Regions from separate parts of the Mesorhizobium sp. WSM1293 genome, predicted to be linked through region 1. Evidence: predicted binding sites of a transcription regulator. Region 1 holds the regulator's gene; the other holds the start of a gene.
The links. Region 1 encodes LexA, which represses DNA repair genes until DNA is damaged. Its sites were predicted from a motif close to TGTTCNNNNTGTGTTCNG; they were not measured.
Positions count from the first base shown of each region.

Region 2: a site for LexA is predicted at 1,487-1,504, ahead of M729_RS0122785 (sel1 repeat family protein). Genes of this name have one in related genera too.

Region 1 is NZ_AZUV01000008.1:211,413-217,183, forward strand. Features, by position in the region: gene M729_RS0110880 (ComEC/Rec2 family competence protein) at 1-2,060, shown strand, start outside; gene lexA (transcriptional repressor LexA) at 2,054-2,794, opposite strand; gene kynU (kynureninase) at 3,205-4,452, opposite strand; gene kynA (tryptophan 2,3-dioxygenase) at 4,530-5,366, opposite strand; gene M729_RS0110900 (AMP-binding protein) at 5,363-5,771, opposite strand, start outside.
Region 2 is NZ_AZUV01000020.1:13,960-19,730, forward strand. Features, by position in the region: gene M729_RS0122775 (ABC transporter substrate-binding protein) at 1-692, opposite strand, end outside; gene M729_RS0122785 (sel1 repeat family protein) at 1,086-1,352, opposite strand; gene M729_RS0122790 (DUF2147 domain-containing protein) at 1,802-2,143, shown strand; gene M729_RS1000000138925 (hypothetical protein) at 2,367-2,525, shown strand; gene M729_RS0122800 (hypothetical protein) at 2,565-2,759, shown strand; gene M729_RS0122805 (AMP nucleosidase) at 2,876-4,339, shown strand; gene M729_RS0122810 (endonuclease/exonuclease/phosphatase family protein) at 4,411-5,457, shown strand; gene M729_RS0122815 (DUF922 domain-containing protein) at 5,462-5,771, opposite strand, start outside.

The sequences.
Region 1 (5,771 bases):
CGCGCTCATGGCCAAAGACCCATCTGTGTTTCATGGCGGCACTTTTGTGCGCCCTAGGACTGCTTGCTGCCAAGGTCGAGACGTGGCGTGCGGGCACACAAATGTTGGGCTCGGAAATCTCGACGCAGGTGACCGGCCGCGTCGTCTCGCTCGACCGGATGGAAACTGGCCGTATCCGGCTGACCATCGACGTAACATCGACCGCAAGACCGAAACTGCGCTATGCGCCGGAACGGGTACGGCTTTCGGCACGCAAGATCCCGGCTGACGTGACCGCAGGCTCGCTCATCACCGGATATGCCAAGCTTTTGCCGCCGACCGGGCCGGTGCGACCGGACAGCTATGATTTCTCCTTCGACAGCTATTTTGCCGGCATTGGTGGCAGCGGATTCTTTCTCGGCAATCCAAAGCTTGTCGTCAGCGATGATGGCGACATGCCGCTGTCGGCCCGAATTTCCTCCAGCGTGGAAAATGCCCGTGAAGGCATCGCCGACCATATCAGGGCGAGCGTCGGCGGCGCCGAAGGCGAGATCGCCGCGGCGCTGATCGTCGGCGTGCGCGCCGGCATTCCCGACGACATCAATGAGGCGATGCGACGTACCGGCATCTACCACATCATCTCCATTTCGGGACTGCACATGGCTCTGGTCGCCGGCACCATCATGGGGTTGCTGCGCGGCGCCTTCGCCTTGTTTCCCGATTTTTCCGCGCGTCGCCCGGTCAAGAAGTATGCCGCTGCCGCCGCACTGTTCTCGATCGCAGCCTACCTCGTCATCTCAGGTATCGTCGTCGCCGCCGAGCGCAGCTTCATCATGCTGGCAGTGATGCTGATTGCAGTTCTGTTCGATCGAGCAGCACTCACCATGCGCAATCTGGCGATCTCGGCGATCGCCGTCATCGTGGTGTCGCCGCATGAGGTGGTCGGCCCGAGTTTTCAGATGTCGTTCGCCGCGACCGCAGCTCTGGTCGGCGCCTATGCCGGCTGGGCGGATCACCGCGCGGGAAAAGCAAGACCGCCGCCGCCGAAGCGATCCTTGCCCGGGTTCCTGACACGAAAATTCCTGCTGGCGGCAATCGGTCTGGCCATGACCTCGATCATCGCCGGCAGCGCCACGACGCTGTTTGCCATCTGGCATTTTCAGCGTGTGTCGCCGCTCAGCCTGTTCGCCAATCTCGCGGTTATGCCGATCGTCACCGTCGTCATGTTCCTGGCCGTCGCCAGCGCGCTGCTGATGCCTTTCGGATTGGATTGGCCAGGTCTCTACCTGATGGGCAAGGGCCTGACGATGATGATCGCCATATCGGGCTGGATCTCCGAGCGTTCGCCTGTCGATGGGGTCGGGCTGATTTCGCAACAGTCGGTCCTGCTGGTGGCCATTGCCCTGGTCATCGCGACGATGGCGACGACATGGCTGCGGCTCGCGGCTCTGCCATTCGCGTTGGCAGGCTTGCTGACCGTCTCGGATACGCGCACGCCCGATGTGCTGATCTCGGAAGACGCCCGGCTGGTGGCGTTGCCGATCGGTGGCGGTGAGCTTGCCGTCAGCCGGCAACGGCCGAACGAATTCACCGTCGACAACTGGAAACGCGCGCTGACATCGGAAACCATCGTCGTTCCGGAAGTGTTCGACAACAGCGATGGGCAATTCGACGTCGCGGATGCCGTTGAGCTACCGCCGGGATCGCCGTTCTATTGCTCCTCAGGCGTTTGCGTGGCCAGGCACATGTCCGGTGCGATCATTGCCTATGTCGAGGACCGCAAGGACACCTGGAAAGCCTGCGGCTTCGCCGAGCTGATCGTCGTCAACGATGCCACCGCCTATGACGCCTGTCACAACCCGCTGGTTCTCGTCATCACCAAGCGGCAACTGGCTCGCAAAGGCAGTGCCGCGGTCTTCTTCGATCGCCAATCGGCGACCACGCCGGCGACGATCAGCTTCGCGGTGGACAGCCCATATCGGCCCTGGCACACGCAACGCAGATACTCTCGCGAGGCGAGGGGGCTGGCACCCTTCAAGAAACCCGAGAAGCCAGTGGTCAACCCACAGCCGTCTCAGTAGCGACGGATCAGGCCGACGAGCTTGCCTTGCACCTTGACCCTGTCCGGCCCGAAAATCCGTGTCTCGTAGGCTGGATTGGCGGCTTCGAGGGCAATCGAGGCGCCCTTGCGGCGGAACCGCTTCAGCGTCGCTTCCTCTTCATCGACCAGCGCCACGATGATCTCGCCGGGGCTGGCCGTATCGGCGTTACGGATGATGACGGTGTCGCCGTCGAAGATGCCGGCCTCGATCATCGAATCGCCCTTGACCTCCAGCGCATAGTGCGCGCCGCCCATGATCATGTCCGGCGGCACCGAAATCGAATGCGTCTGATGCTGGATGGCATCGATCGGCACGCCGGCGGCGATGCGACCCATGACCGGGATCGAAACGGCAGAGACCGCATCGTCGTCATTGCCGGGCGAAGGCATCCGCGAAGGCGCCGGCTTGATCTGCCGGCCAAGAGCACCACCCTGACCAAGACTGCCCTGGATGACGCTTGGCGAAAACTTCTTTGCCGCATTGAGGCCTGGCGCGATGGAGTCCGGCAGCCGCAGCACTTCCAGCGCGCGGGCCCGATTGGGCAGCCGGCGGATAAAGCCGCGCTCCTCAAGGGCCGTGATCAGCCGATGAATCCCGGATTTGGAGGCAAGGTCGAGCGCCTCCTTCATTTCGTCGAAGGATGGCGGAATGCCGCTCTCCTTCAGGCGTTCATGGATGAACATCAGCAGTTCATGTTGCTTGCGTGTCAGCATGGCGGCCCCCAGGTTCCCTGAAACCAGAATCGAAAAACAAACCCAGAACAAACACTATCTGTTCCAGTTGTGTTCTGCAACCGTTTAAAGTTTAATGAATTTGTTAAGGCTGCTGAAATTATTTGGCGCTTGCCAGCGGGTTACGATCGACGGGCGCCACCTTCGGCAATGCGCCTGCTCACATTGAAATTGTTATGGTTAATGACCTGTGGCTTATCCTCTACCAAAGCTTGGCGTTATCTGTCGATCAGCCTCGACAAGGGGCGATTGCAACCTTCGGGACGTTCGTTTGCCGTGAACGAAACGGAGCCAAAACGCCAACGTCAGTTGGGCATTTTGGCTGGAAATTCAGCTCTCCGTCATTTGCCAGGCAGTGAGGGCAGCGACGGCGGATCGCCGGGATCGGTGCGTCAGGTAACGGCTTCCTTGACGGCGAAACGCTGGTCCTTCCATGCACCCGTGCGCAGAATGTCTTCCAGAACCTCAACCGCCAGCCACACATCCTTGTAGCTGACATAGAGCGGCGTGAAGCCGAAACGGATGGTCGACGGTGCGCGGAAGTCACCGATCACCCCGCGCTCGATCAGCGCCCGCATGATTTGATAGCCGTGGTCGTGAAGGAACGACACCTGGCTGCCGCGCCTGGTCGCGTCGCGGGTGGTCTCCAGCGTGAGACCGTAGGCGCCGCACTTGGCTTCGACGAGCTGGATGAACAGTTCTGTCTGCGCGACGCTCTTCTTTCGCAATGCCGCCATGTCGACGTCGCTCCAGATGGCAAGCGCGCCTTTGAGCGCCCGCATCGACAGGACCGGTTGCGTACCGCACAGAAAACGGCGGATGCCGGTGCCGGCAACATAACCCCGTTCGAAGGCAAAGGGCCGCGCATGGCCCCACCAGCCGCTGAGCGGCTGGCTGATATCGCCGTGGTGGCGCTGCGCGGCATAGATGAAGGCCGGCGCGCCCGGACCGCCGTTGAGGTACTTGTACGTGCAGCCGACAGCGAAATCGGCATTTGCCTGATCGAGCTCGACGGGCAGGGCGCCGGCGGTGTGGCAGAGATCCCAGACGATCAGCGCTCCGGCCGTATGAGCCCTGCGCGTCAGCGCCGCCATGTCGCGCAGTTCACCCGATTTGTAATTGACGTGGTTGACCAGCACCACCGCGACGTTTTCGTCGATCAGATCTTCGATGGTCGGCGCGTCGACGCCCGCGAGGCGCAGCAGGACGCCATCCCGGGTCGAGGCCACGCCTTCGGCGATGTACAGGTCGGTGGGAAAACTGTCACCTTCGGCGACGATGGCTGACCGGCCGGGCCGCATCTCCATCGCTGCGTGCAGCACCTTGTAGATGTTGGTCGATGTCGTGTCGCAGACAACGGTCTGGCCGGCCGCGGCTCCTATCAGGCGTCCGAGCTGGTCGCCGAGTTCGATCGGCATCTCGAACCATCCGGCCGTGTTCCAGGCTCGGATAAGATCTCGGGCCCATTCCTGCGTCGCCGCCTGCTGCAGCTCGCCGAAAACGGCATGAGATGCTGCCCCCAGTGAATTGCCGTCGAGATAGATCACCCCCTCCGGCAGAATGAAACGGTCGCGCATGGCCCGCAGCGGATCCGTGGCATCCATCGCTTCGACTGCGGCGAGATCAGGAATTCCACTCATGGTCAGTCCCCGGTTGTTCGCGAAGGGTTTCCGCCACAGAGCGTCCCTTCGGTGAGCCTGTTCTCATTTCGATGATGTCAGAGCCGAGTGCGGACCGTCCACAGCTCCGGAAACAGCACGACCTCGAGCATTTTCTTCAGATACGAAGCACCCGACGTGCCGCCGGTGCCGCGCTTCAGACCGATGATGCGCTTCACCGTGGTGACGTGGTTGAAGCGCCAGCGGCGGAAATAATCCTCGAAGTCGACCAGCTTCTCGGCCAGTTCGTAGAACATCCAGTAGCGCTGCGGATCGCGGTAGATAGTCTGCCAGGCGACCAGGACCTCTTCATTCTCGGTTCGCGTCTCACGCCAGTCCGTGCGCCTGGCATCGGCACCGATGTCGAATCCGTTGCGCGCCAAAAGCAGCAGCGCTTCGTCGTAGAGCGATGGCTCGGCCAGGATGGCTTCCAGCTTTCCGCTGAGGTCAGGCCGATGCTTGTGAGGGCCGAGCATGGCCAGGTTGCGGTTGCCGGCCATGAACTCGATGGCGCGATACTGCCAGGACTGGAAACCCGAGGACTGGCCGAGCGCGTCGCGAAACTCGGTATATTCGCTGGGCGTCATCGTTCGCAGCACATCCCAGGCATTGTTCAGCTGCTCGAAGATGCGCGCGACTCGCGACAGCATCTTGAAGCTCGGCTCGAGCCGGTCGGCGCGGATCGAGCGGATCGCGGCGCCAATCTCGTGCAAAGCGAGCTTCATCCACAGTTCCGAGGTCTGGTGCTGGATGATGAACAGCATCTCGTCATGCGCCGACGACAGCGGCGTCTGCGCCTCCAGCACTTTCTCCAGGTGCAGATAGTCGCTGTACGACATGCGCTCGTTGAACGACATCTGTGCGCCTTCGGACGCCGGATCGTAGGGCTCGCTCAATTGACTTTCTCCGTGCGCAGCCGGAAGCGCTGGATCTTGCCGGTCTGGGTCTTGGGCAAAGCAGCAATGAATTTCACCGATCGCGGGTATTTGTAGGGTGCGATCGTCGCCTTGACATGGTCCTGCAGGCGCTTGGTGGTCAATGCGTCAGGCGCCACGCCCTGCACCAGCACGACATGTGCCTCGACGATCTGGCCGCGCTCGGCGTCCTCGGCACCAATGACCGCGCATTCGGCGACGTCGGGATGTGACAGAAGTGCGGCCTCGACTTCGGGGCCGGCGATGTTGTAGCCGGCGCTGACGATCATATCGTCGGAGCGCGCAGCGAAATGGAAGAAGCCGTCCTCGTCCTGCGTGAAGGTATCGCCGGTGATGTTCCAGCCGTCGCGCACGTAGTCCTTCTGC
Region 2 (5,771 bases), on a different contig from region 1:
GGATGGTAGCCGCCGAAATAGACGACGTCGGCTTTCAAGTCCTTGAGCTTGGTAACGAGAGCCGAATAGTCCTTCTCGCCAGCGTTGATGCCGTCATAGTAGACCTCCTTGAGGCCGCCGGCATTCATCGTTGCCCTGACGGCGTCAGCCACGCCCTGTCCGTAGGCGCTCTTGTCGTGCAGGACGACGACATTCTTGCCGGCGAACTTCTTGGCGATCCATGGGCCGATGAAGGCGCCCTGCGCATCGTCACGCGTATAAAGGCGCATGATCGTCGGCCAGCCGGCCTTGGCGGCCGCGTCGGTCAGCACCGGGTTGGAAGAAGCCGGGCTCATCATCAGCGCGCCGGCTTCGGCATAGACGGCCGAGGCCGGAATGCTCGAACCCGAGCAGGCATGGCCGTCGATGAACTTGACGCCATCGGCGACGACGCGGTTGGCAACCGACACCGCCTGCTTGGGATCGCACTGGTCGTCTTCGATATCAAGCTTGATCATCGAGCCGTTGACGCCGCCAGCGGCGTTGATCGCATCGGCAGCGGCCTGTGCGCCCTGCTTGAACTGATCGCCGATGGTGGCGAGCTGTCCGGTCATCGGGCCAATCACCGCAAAGGTGATATCGTCGGCGAATGCGACCGGCGTGCTCATCATCAGGCCGAATATGGCCGCGTTCAAAATACTCAATTTTTTCATGATGGTAGAACTCCTCCACTCACGCGCGGCCGCCCCGGCCACGCTTCTTCCAGAGAGGCGGGACAATTTCATCCTTCATTCGGCCTGTCTAGGCGCATTGGCGCCGCTCGATTGGGCCTGCAAGACGTCATCCACGCAAAAAGCCACGCCAGCCTTGTTCCGGCTGGTCGTGGCTTTTTTGCCCGTCGAGCAATCTCCAGGCGCCCCCGCCCCTAAAAATCCCGCTCAGCTTCCCTGTGTCGCGCACGACTGGGCCTTGCGGCCTGCCGCGTTCTTTCTCTTGCCCTCGTGACCGTCTTGCGCGGCCTTCAATTTCGCCGGGTCCGGCCGTCTGTGCGGCCTTGATCCCGGAGCTTCCCTGTCTTCGATAGGCCTGTCTGCGATTGGCAGATTTCAGTGCATGGTCATCCATTCGCGGGCTTCGCGAAGCGCCGTGGCGATCTCGACCTTCGACATGGCCGCCGACAGTTCCGAGCGCAGTTCCGCGGCGCGGGCCGAGCCCTTGATGGCGGCGATGTTGAACCATTTGTGGGCGGCAACGACATCGGTCTCGCAATCGCGGCCGGTCGCATACATCATGCCCAGTTCGAAAAGGATGTCGGCCTGGGCAGTTGCCCCCATGGCGCCGAAACCTGCTTCAAGCATTTCAAAACGTGCCATTTCAATCCCCTGTTTCCGGCCCCTGTCAGGCTCCCGAGAGCTGCCTTCTTTCGTCCTTGGCGGCTGCTCTTCCGATGCTTTCGAGAATGCCGTGCAGGCTTGAATCCGTCGTTAAATGGCGTGCTTAATTTGAGGAAAACAAAGCTAAAACAAGAGGTAAACGCAAAAATTCGTTAAGGATACAAAGCCAGCAATTCAGCCTGCTTGCGTCAAATTTGACGAAAATTTCCCGATGCCAATTCAAGACTTCGCTAACCACAGGAGACAAAGGCGATGCGCCGATCGTTTCATTTCCTTTGCCAGGAGGCGCATTCAGGGCCCTTCAAAATCCGAAAGTCTTCCGCTGCGGCACCGCTTTTGTTTTGCCGGGAGCTGGATTAGCTTACGTTTGCGTAAACGGCAGTTCGGCGAGGCGGAGCATCCGGCCGGACATCCAAAGGGAGGAAGACATGTTTCGAAAAGTGAGCCTGGCCCTTGCGGCCATGTTGATCATGGCGGGTGCGGCATGGGCCGACCCGATCGAAGGCAATTGGAAGACCGAGGATGGAGACACTGTGGCAATCAGCCCCTGTGGTGCATCATTCTGCATGACGGTCAAAACAGGGCAGTATGCTGGACAGGCAATTGGCAGCATGAAGGGTACAGGAGGCAATAAATACAAAGGATCCCTGACCCGGCCCTCCAATGGAAAAACCTACAGCGGAAGCGGCACGCTCTCTGGCAGTACTCTAAAGGTATCAGGGTGTGTTCTTGGCATTTTGTGCGAAAGCCAGACCTGGCACAAACTCTGATCGAGCGCATCCTTGCGACATGAGGACGGGGCCCCGACGGGCCCCGTTTTCGTTTTGCGACACATCCTGCACCGGTGATGCTCGATACCTGCCGGCGGCTATCCAACCGACGCCGGCGCCGTCGAAACCCCGTCAATCATCTTGAACCGCAGATGAACGCCGCCATCAGAGCCGGTTCAGTTGCATCAGGGCATTCTCCGGCGTGTTGAAGGAGACCGACCCAATGCTTGCTCGCCGCTTCACCATCGTCTGCCTGCTGGTGAGCCTGTTTGGAATGTTCTTCGCCATCCTCGTCGCTGAAGCGGGCCGTCCGGCCCGCGCCTGGGACGAAGCCAGTTCCAGAACCTGCCGCCTCGCCTGCCCCACCCATCTTCGCAACTGAACAAAGAAACCAAGACCTCGAAAAGAAAAGCTGAACGCCATGAACCGCATCGCCGCCAACGCTCTCAAGACCCTTCGGCTTCTGCCGCGGGCGGCGCTTATCCTGACGGTTCTGGCCGCTCCGGTCCTGGCCGTGCCGATGATGCGCGCCGACACCGGCTCGACGATCGACGCACCGGCCCTGAAGAAGTCCGGCGTCGGCTTTGTGCTTCTGGTCAGCCTGCAGCGCGGTTGAAGAAAAACGGCGCTTTGACCGCCTTCGGTCGCGACACCCCTCCCAAGTGTCGATCCAAGTCTCTATATTGAGCCATGGAAAAGCGAATCTACCCACAAGCCATCGAATCTGTCGTCATGCCGGAGCCTTTTGGCCGGCAAAGCTTTGATAGCGCCGAAAAGGCCGTCAAGGCACTGCAGGCGCTTTACGATCGCAACACCAGGTTCCTGCGCGACTCCTTCGCAGAATTGGCGGCAGCAGGCGGTGATAATGGCAAGCGCTACCGGGCCTTCTATCCGGAGATCGGCGTCACCACCAACTCATTCACCCAGATCGACTCGCGCCAGGCCTATGGGCATATGCCGACACCTGGGCATTTTTCCACCACCATCACCCAGCCGGGCCTGTTCGAAAGCTACCTCGTCGAGCAGTTGCGCCTGATCATGCGCAATCATGGGGTTGCGGTCACGGTGTCGGAATCGACCACACCCATCCCGCTGCATTTCGCCTTCCTTGAAGGCACCCATGTCGACGGCGCGGCGGCAGAGCGTATCAAGCGGCCGATCCGCGACCTGTTCGACGTGCCCGATCTCGATGGCACCGACGACCAGATCGCCAACGGCACCTTCGAAGTCGCCTTCGGCGAGCCGAGGCCTCTGGCGCCTTTCACGGCGCAGCGCATCGACTATTCGCTGCACCGGCTGTCGCACTATACGGCAACCACGCCGCAGCATTTCCAGAACTTCGTGCTGTTCACCAACTATCAGTTCTACATCGACGAATTCGTCGCCCGCGCCCGCGACCTGATGGCCAATGGCGGCGGCGGATACACGGAGTTCGTCGAGCCGGGAAATGTCATCACCAAGGGCGGGCAGAGCGCGCCCAGCGAAGGCGTTGCACCGCCGCGCTTGCCGCAGATGCCGGCCTATCACCTGAAGAAATCGGGACATGGCGGCATCACCATGGTCAATATCGGCGTCGGGCCTTCCAACGCCAAGACCATCACCGACCATATTGCGGTGCTGAGGCCGCATGCCTGGGTGATGCTCGGTCACTGCGCCGGCCTGCGCAACACGCAGGCGCTTGGCGACTATGTGCTGGCGCATGCCTATGTGCGCGAGGACCACGTGCTGGACGACGATCTTCCGGTCTGGGTGCCAATCCCGCCGCTGGCCGAGATCCAGGTGGCGTTGCAGGAAGCCGTCGCCGAAGTCACCGGCCTTTCGGGCTACGACCTGAAGCGCATCATGCGCACCGGCACCGTTGCCACCATCGACAATCGCAACTGGGAACTGCGCGACCAGCGTGGGCCGGTACAGCGTCTGTCGCAATCTCGCGCCATCGCACTCGACATGGAATCGGCGACCATCGCCGCCAATGGCTTCCGCTTCCGTGTTCCCTACGGCACGCTGCTGTGCGTTTCGGACAAACCGCTGCATGGCGAGTTGAAGCTGCCCGGCATGGCGACCGAATTCTACAAGCGCCAGGTGGCGCAGCACCTGACCATCGGCATCAGGGCTATGGAGAAGCTCGCGGAAATGCCGATGGAACGGCTGCATTCGCGCAAGCTCAGAAGTTTTTCGGAAACGGCGTTCCAGTAGGCCGCTTCCACGCATCGCATGGGCATTTCGTCATCTTGATTGAGCCGCATTTCTGCCGATAAGCAGGCGGCATGGAGAGAGCGGGCTTCGGGACATTGCTGATTTCGGTTGCATTCCTGGCAATGCTGGCCTGTTCGATCGCGCTGGTGGCCGGGTTTTTCGGAACGCTGCATCCCGCCTTCGATTCCTTCTCGCATTTCCGCGTCCACCTTGCCGTGCTGATGGCGCTTTGCGCGTTGCCGCTGCTGGCCACGACATTTCGACTGCAAGCGGCCGTGGCACTGCTTTTTGCCGTGGCGGCCTTCGCCACCACTTCCGGCTCGCTGTCCTTCTCCCGCCTGTGGCCGGTTCAGGCCGCCTATGAAGCCAAGAACGAAGACCGCGCGATCTACAAGCTGCTGCAGATGAACCTGCGCTACGACAATCCAACGCCGAAGAAGGTGCTGTCGCTGATCGGCCGGACCAATCCCGACGTGATCACCCTCGACGAGGTGTCGGCGATGTGGGCGACCGAGCTTGGCTATATCAGCAGCGCATATCCATACCGGATCCTCTGTCCTTACCCTAACAAGATATTCGGCGTCGCGCTGCTCTCGCGGCGGCCCTTTGCCGCCGGCACCGAGGCGCGTTGCGAAAGGCGTGGTGCCATGGCGACAGCGACCGTCGACTTCGGCGGCATCGACGTCGATGTCGCCGCGATCCATCTCAGCTGGCCCTGGCCACGCGAGCAGTACTGGCAGATCGGCGAGTTGACGGAGCCGCTTTCCGCGCTCGGCGAGACGGCCATCATGGCGGGCGACTGCAATGCCGCCCCATGGAGTGCCGCCGTGCGGCGGGTCGCGGCGCTTGGCGGGCTGACCGTCATGCCTTCCGCCGGCCCGACCTGGATCCACATCAGGCTGCCGGATTTCCTGCGGCGCTTCGCCGGCCTGCCGATCGACCAGGTTTTCAGCAAGGGCGGCGTGACGATCCATTCGGCGACACGGCTGGAAGACACCGGCTCGGATCACCTTCCGGTCATGGTGGAGTTCTCGCTCAGGCTGAACCAGCAAAAGCCGCTCGATGAACATGAAACCGCGACCGCGGCCATTGTCCAGGCCGGCAAGACGCCAGGCTGAAGGATCAGGGCCTGACCAAAGCGATGACGAGATGCTGGACATGGCCGCCGTCGCGATGCTCGCGCGCATCGAAAGCGAGCTGCTTGGCCTTATATGCGGCATTGGTGGCCTTGATGCGTCGCTGTGCCTCGCGACGTGTCTTGTAGCAGGACCGGTCGTCGGCAATCCTGAGGCCGGAGATGGATCTTTCCGTGGCCCGCATCATCTCCCTGGCGATGCGGCCATGGGTTTCCTCATGGGCGCGGACGCCGGCGAAGAACCGCGTCCAGCGCTTCCGGAGCGTCGGGGTGGTGGCCGAGGCGACACGCGGAAAT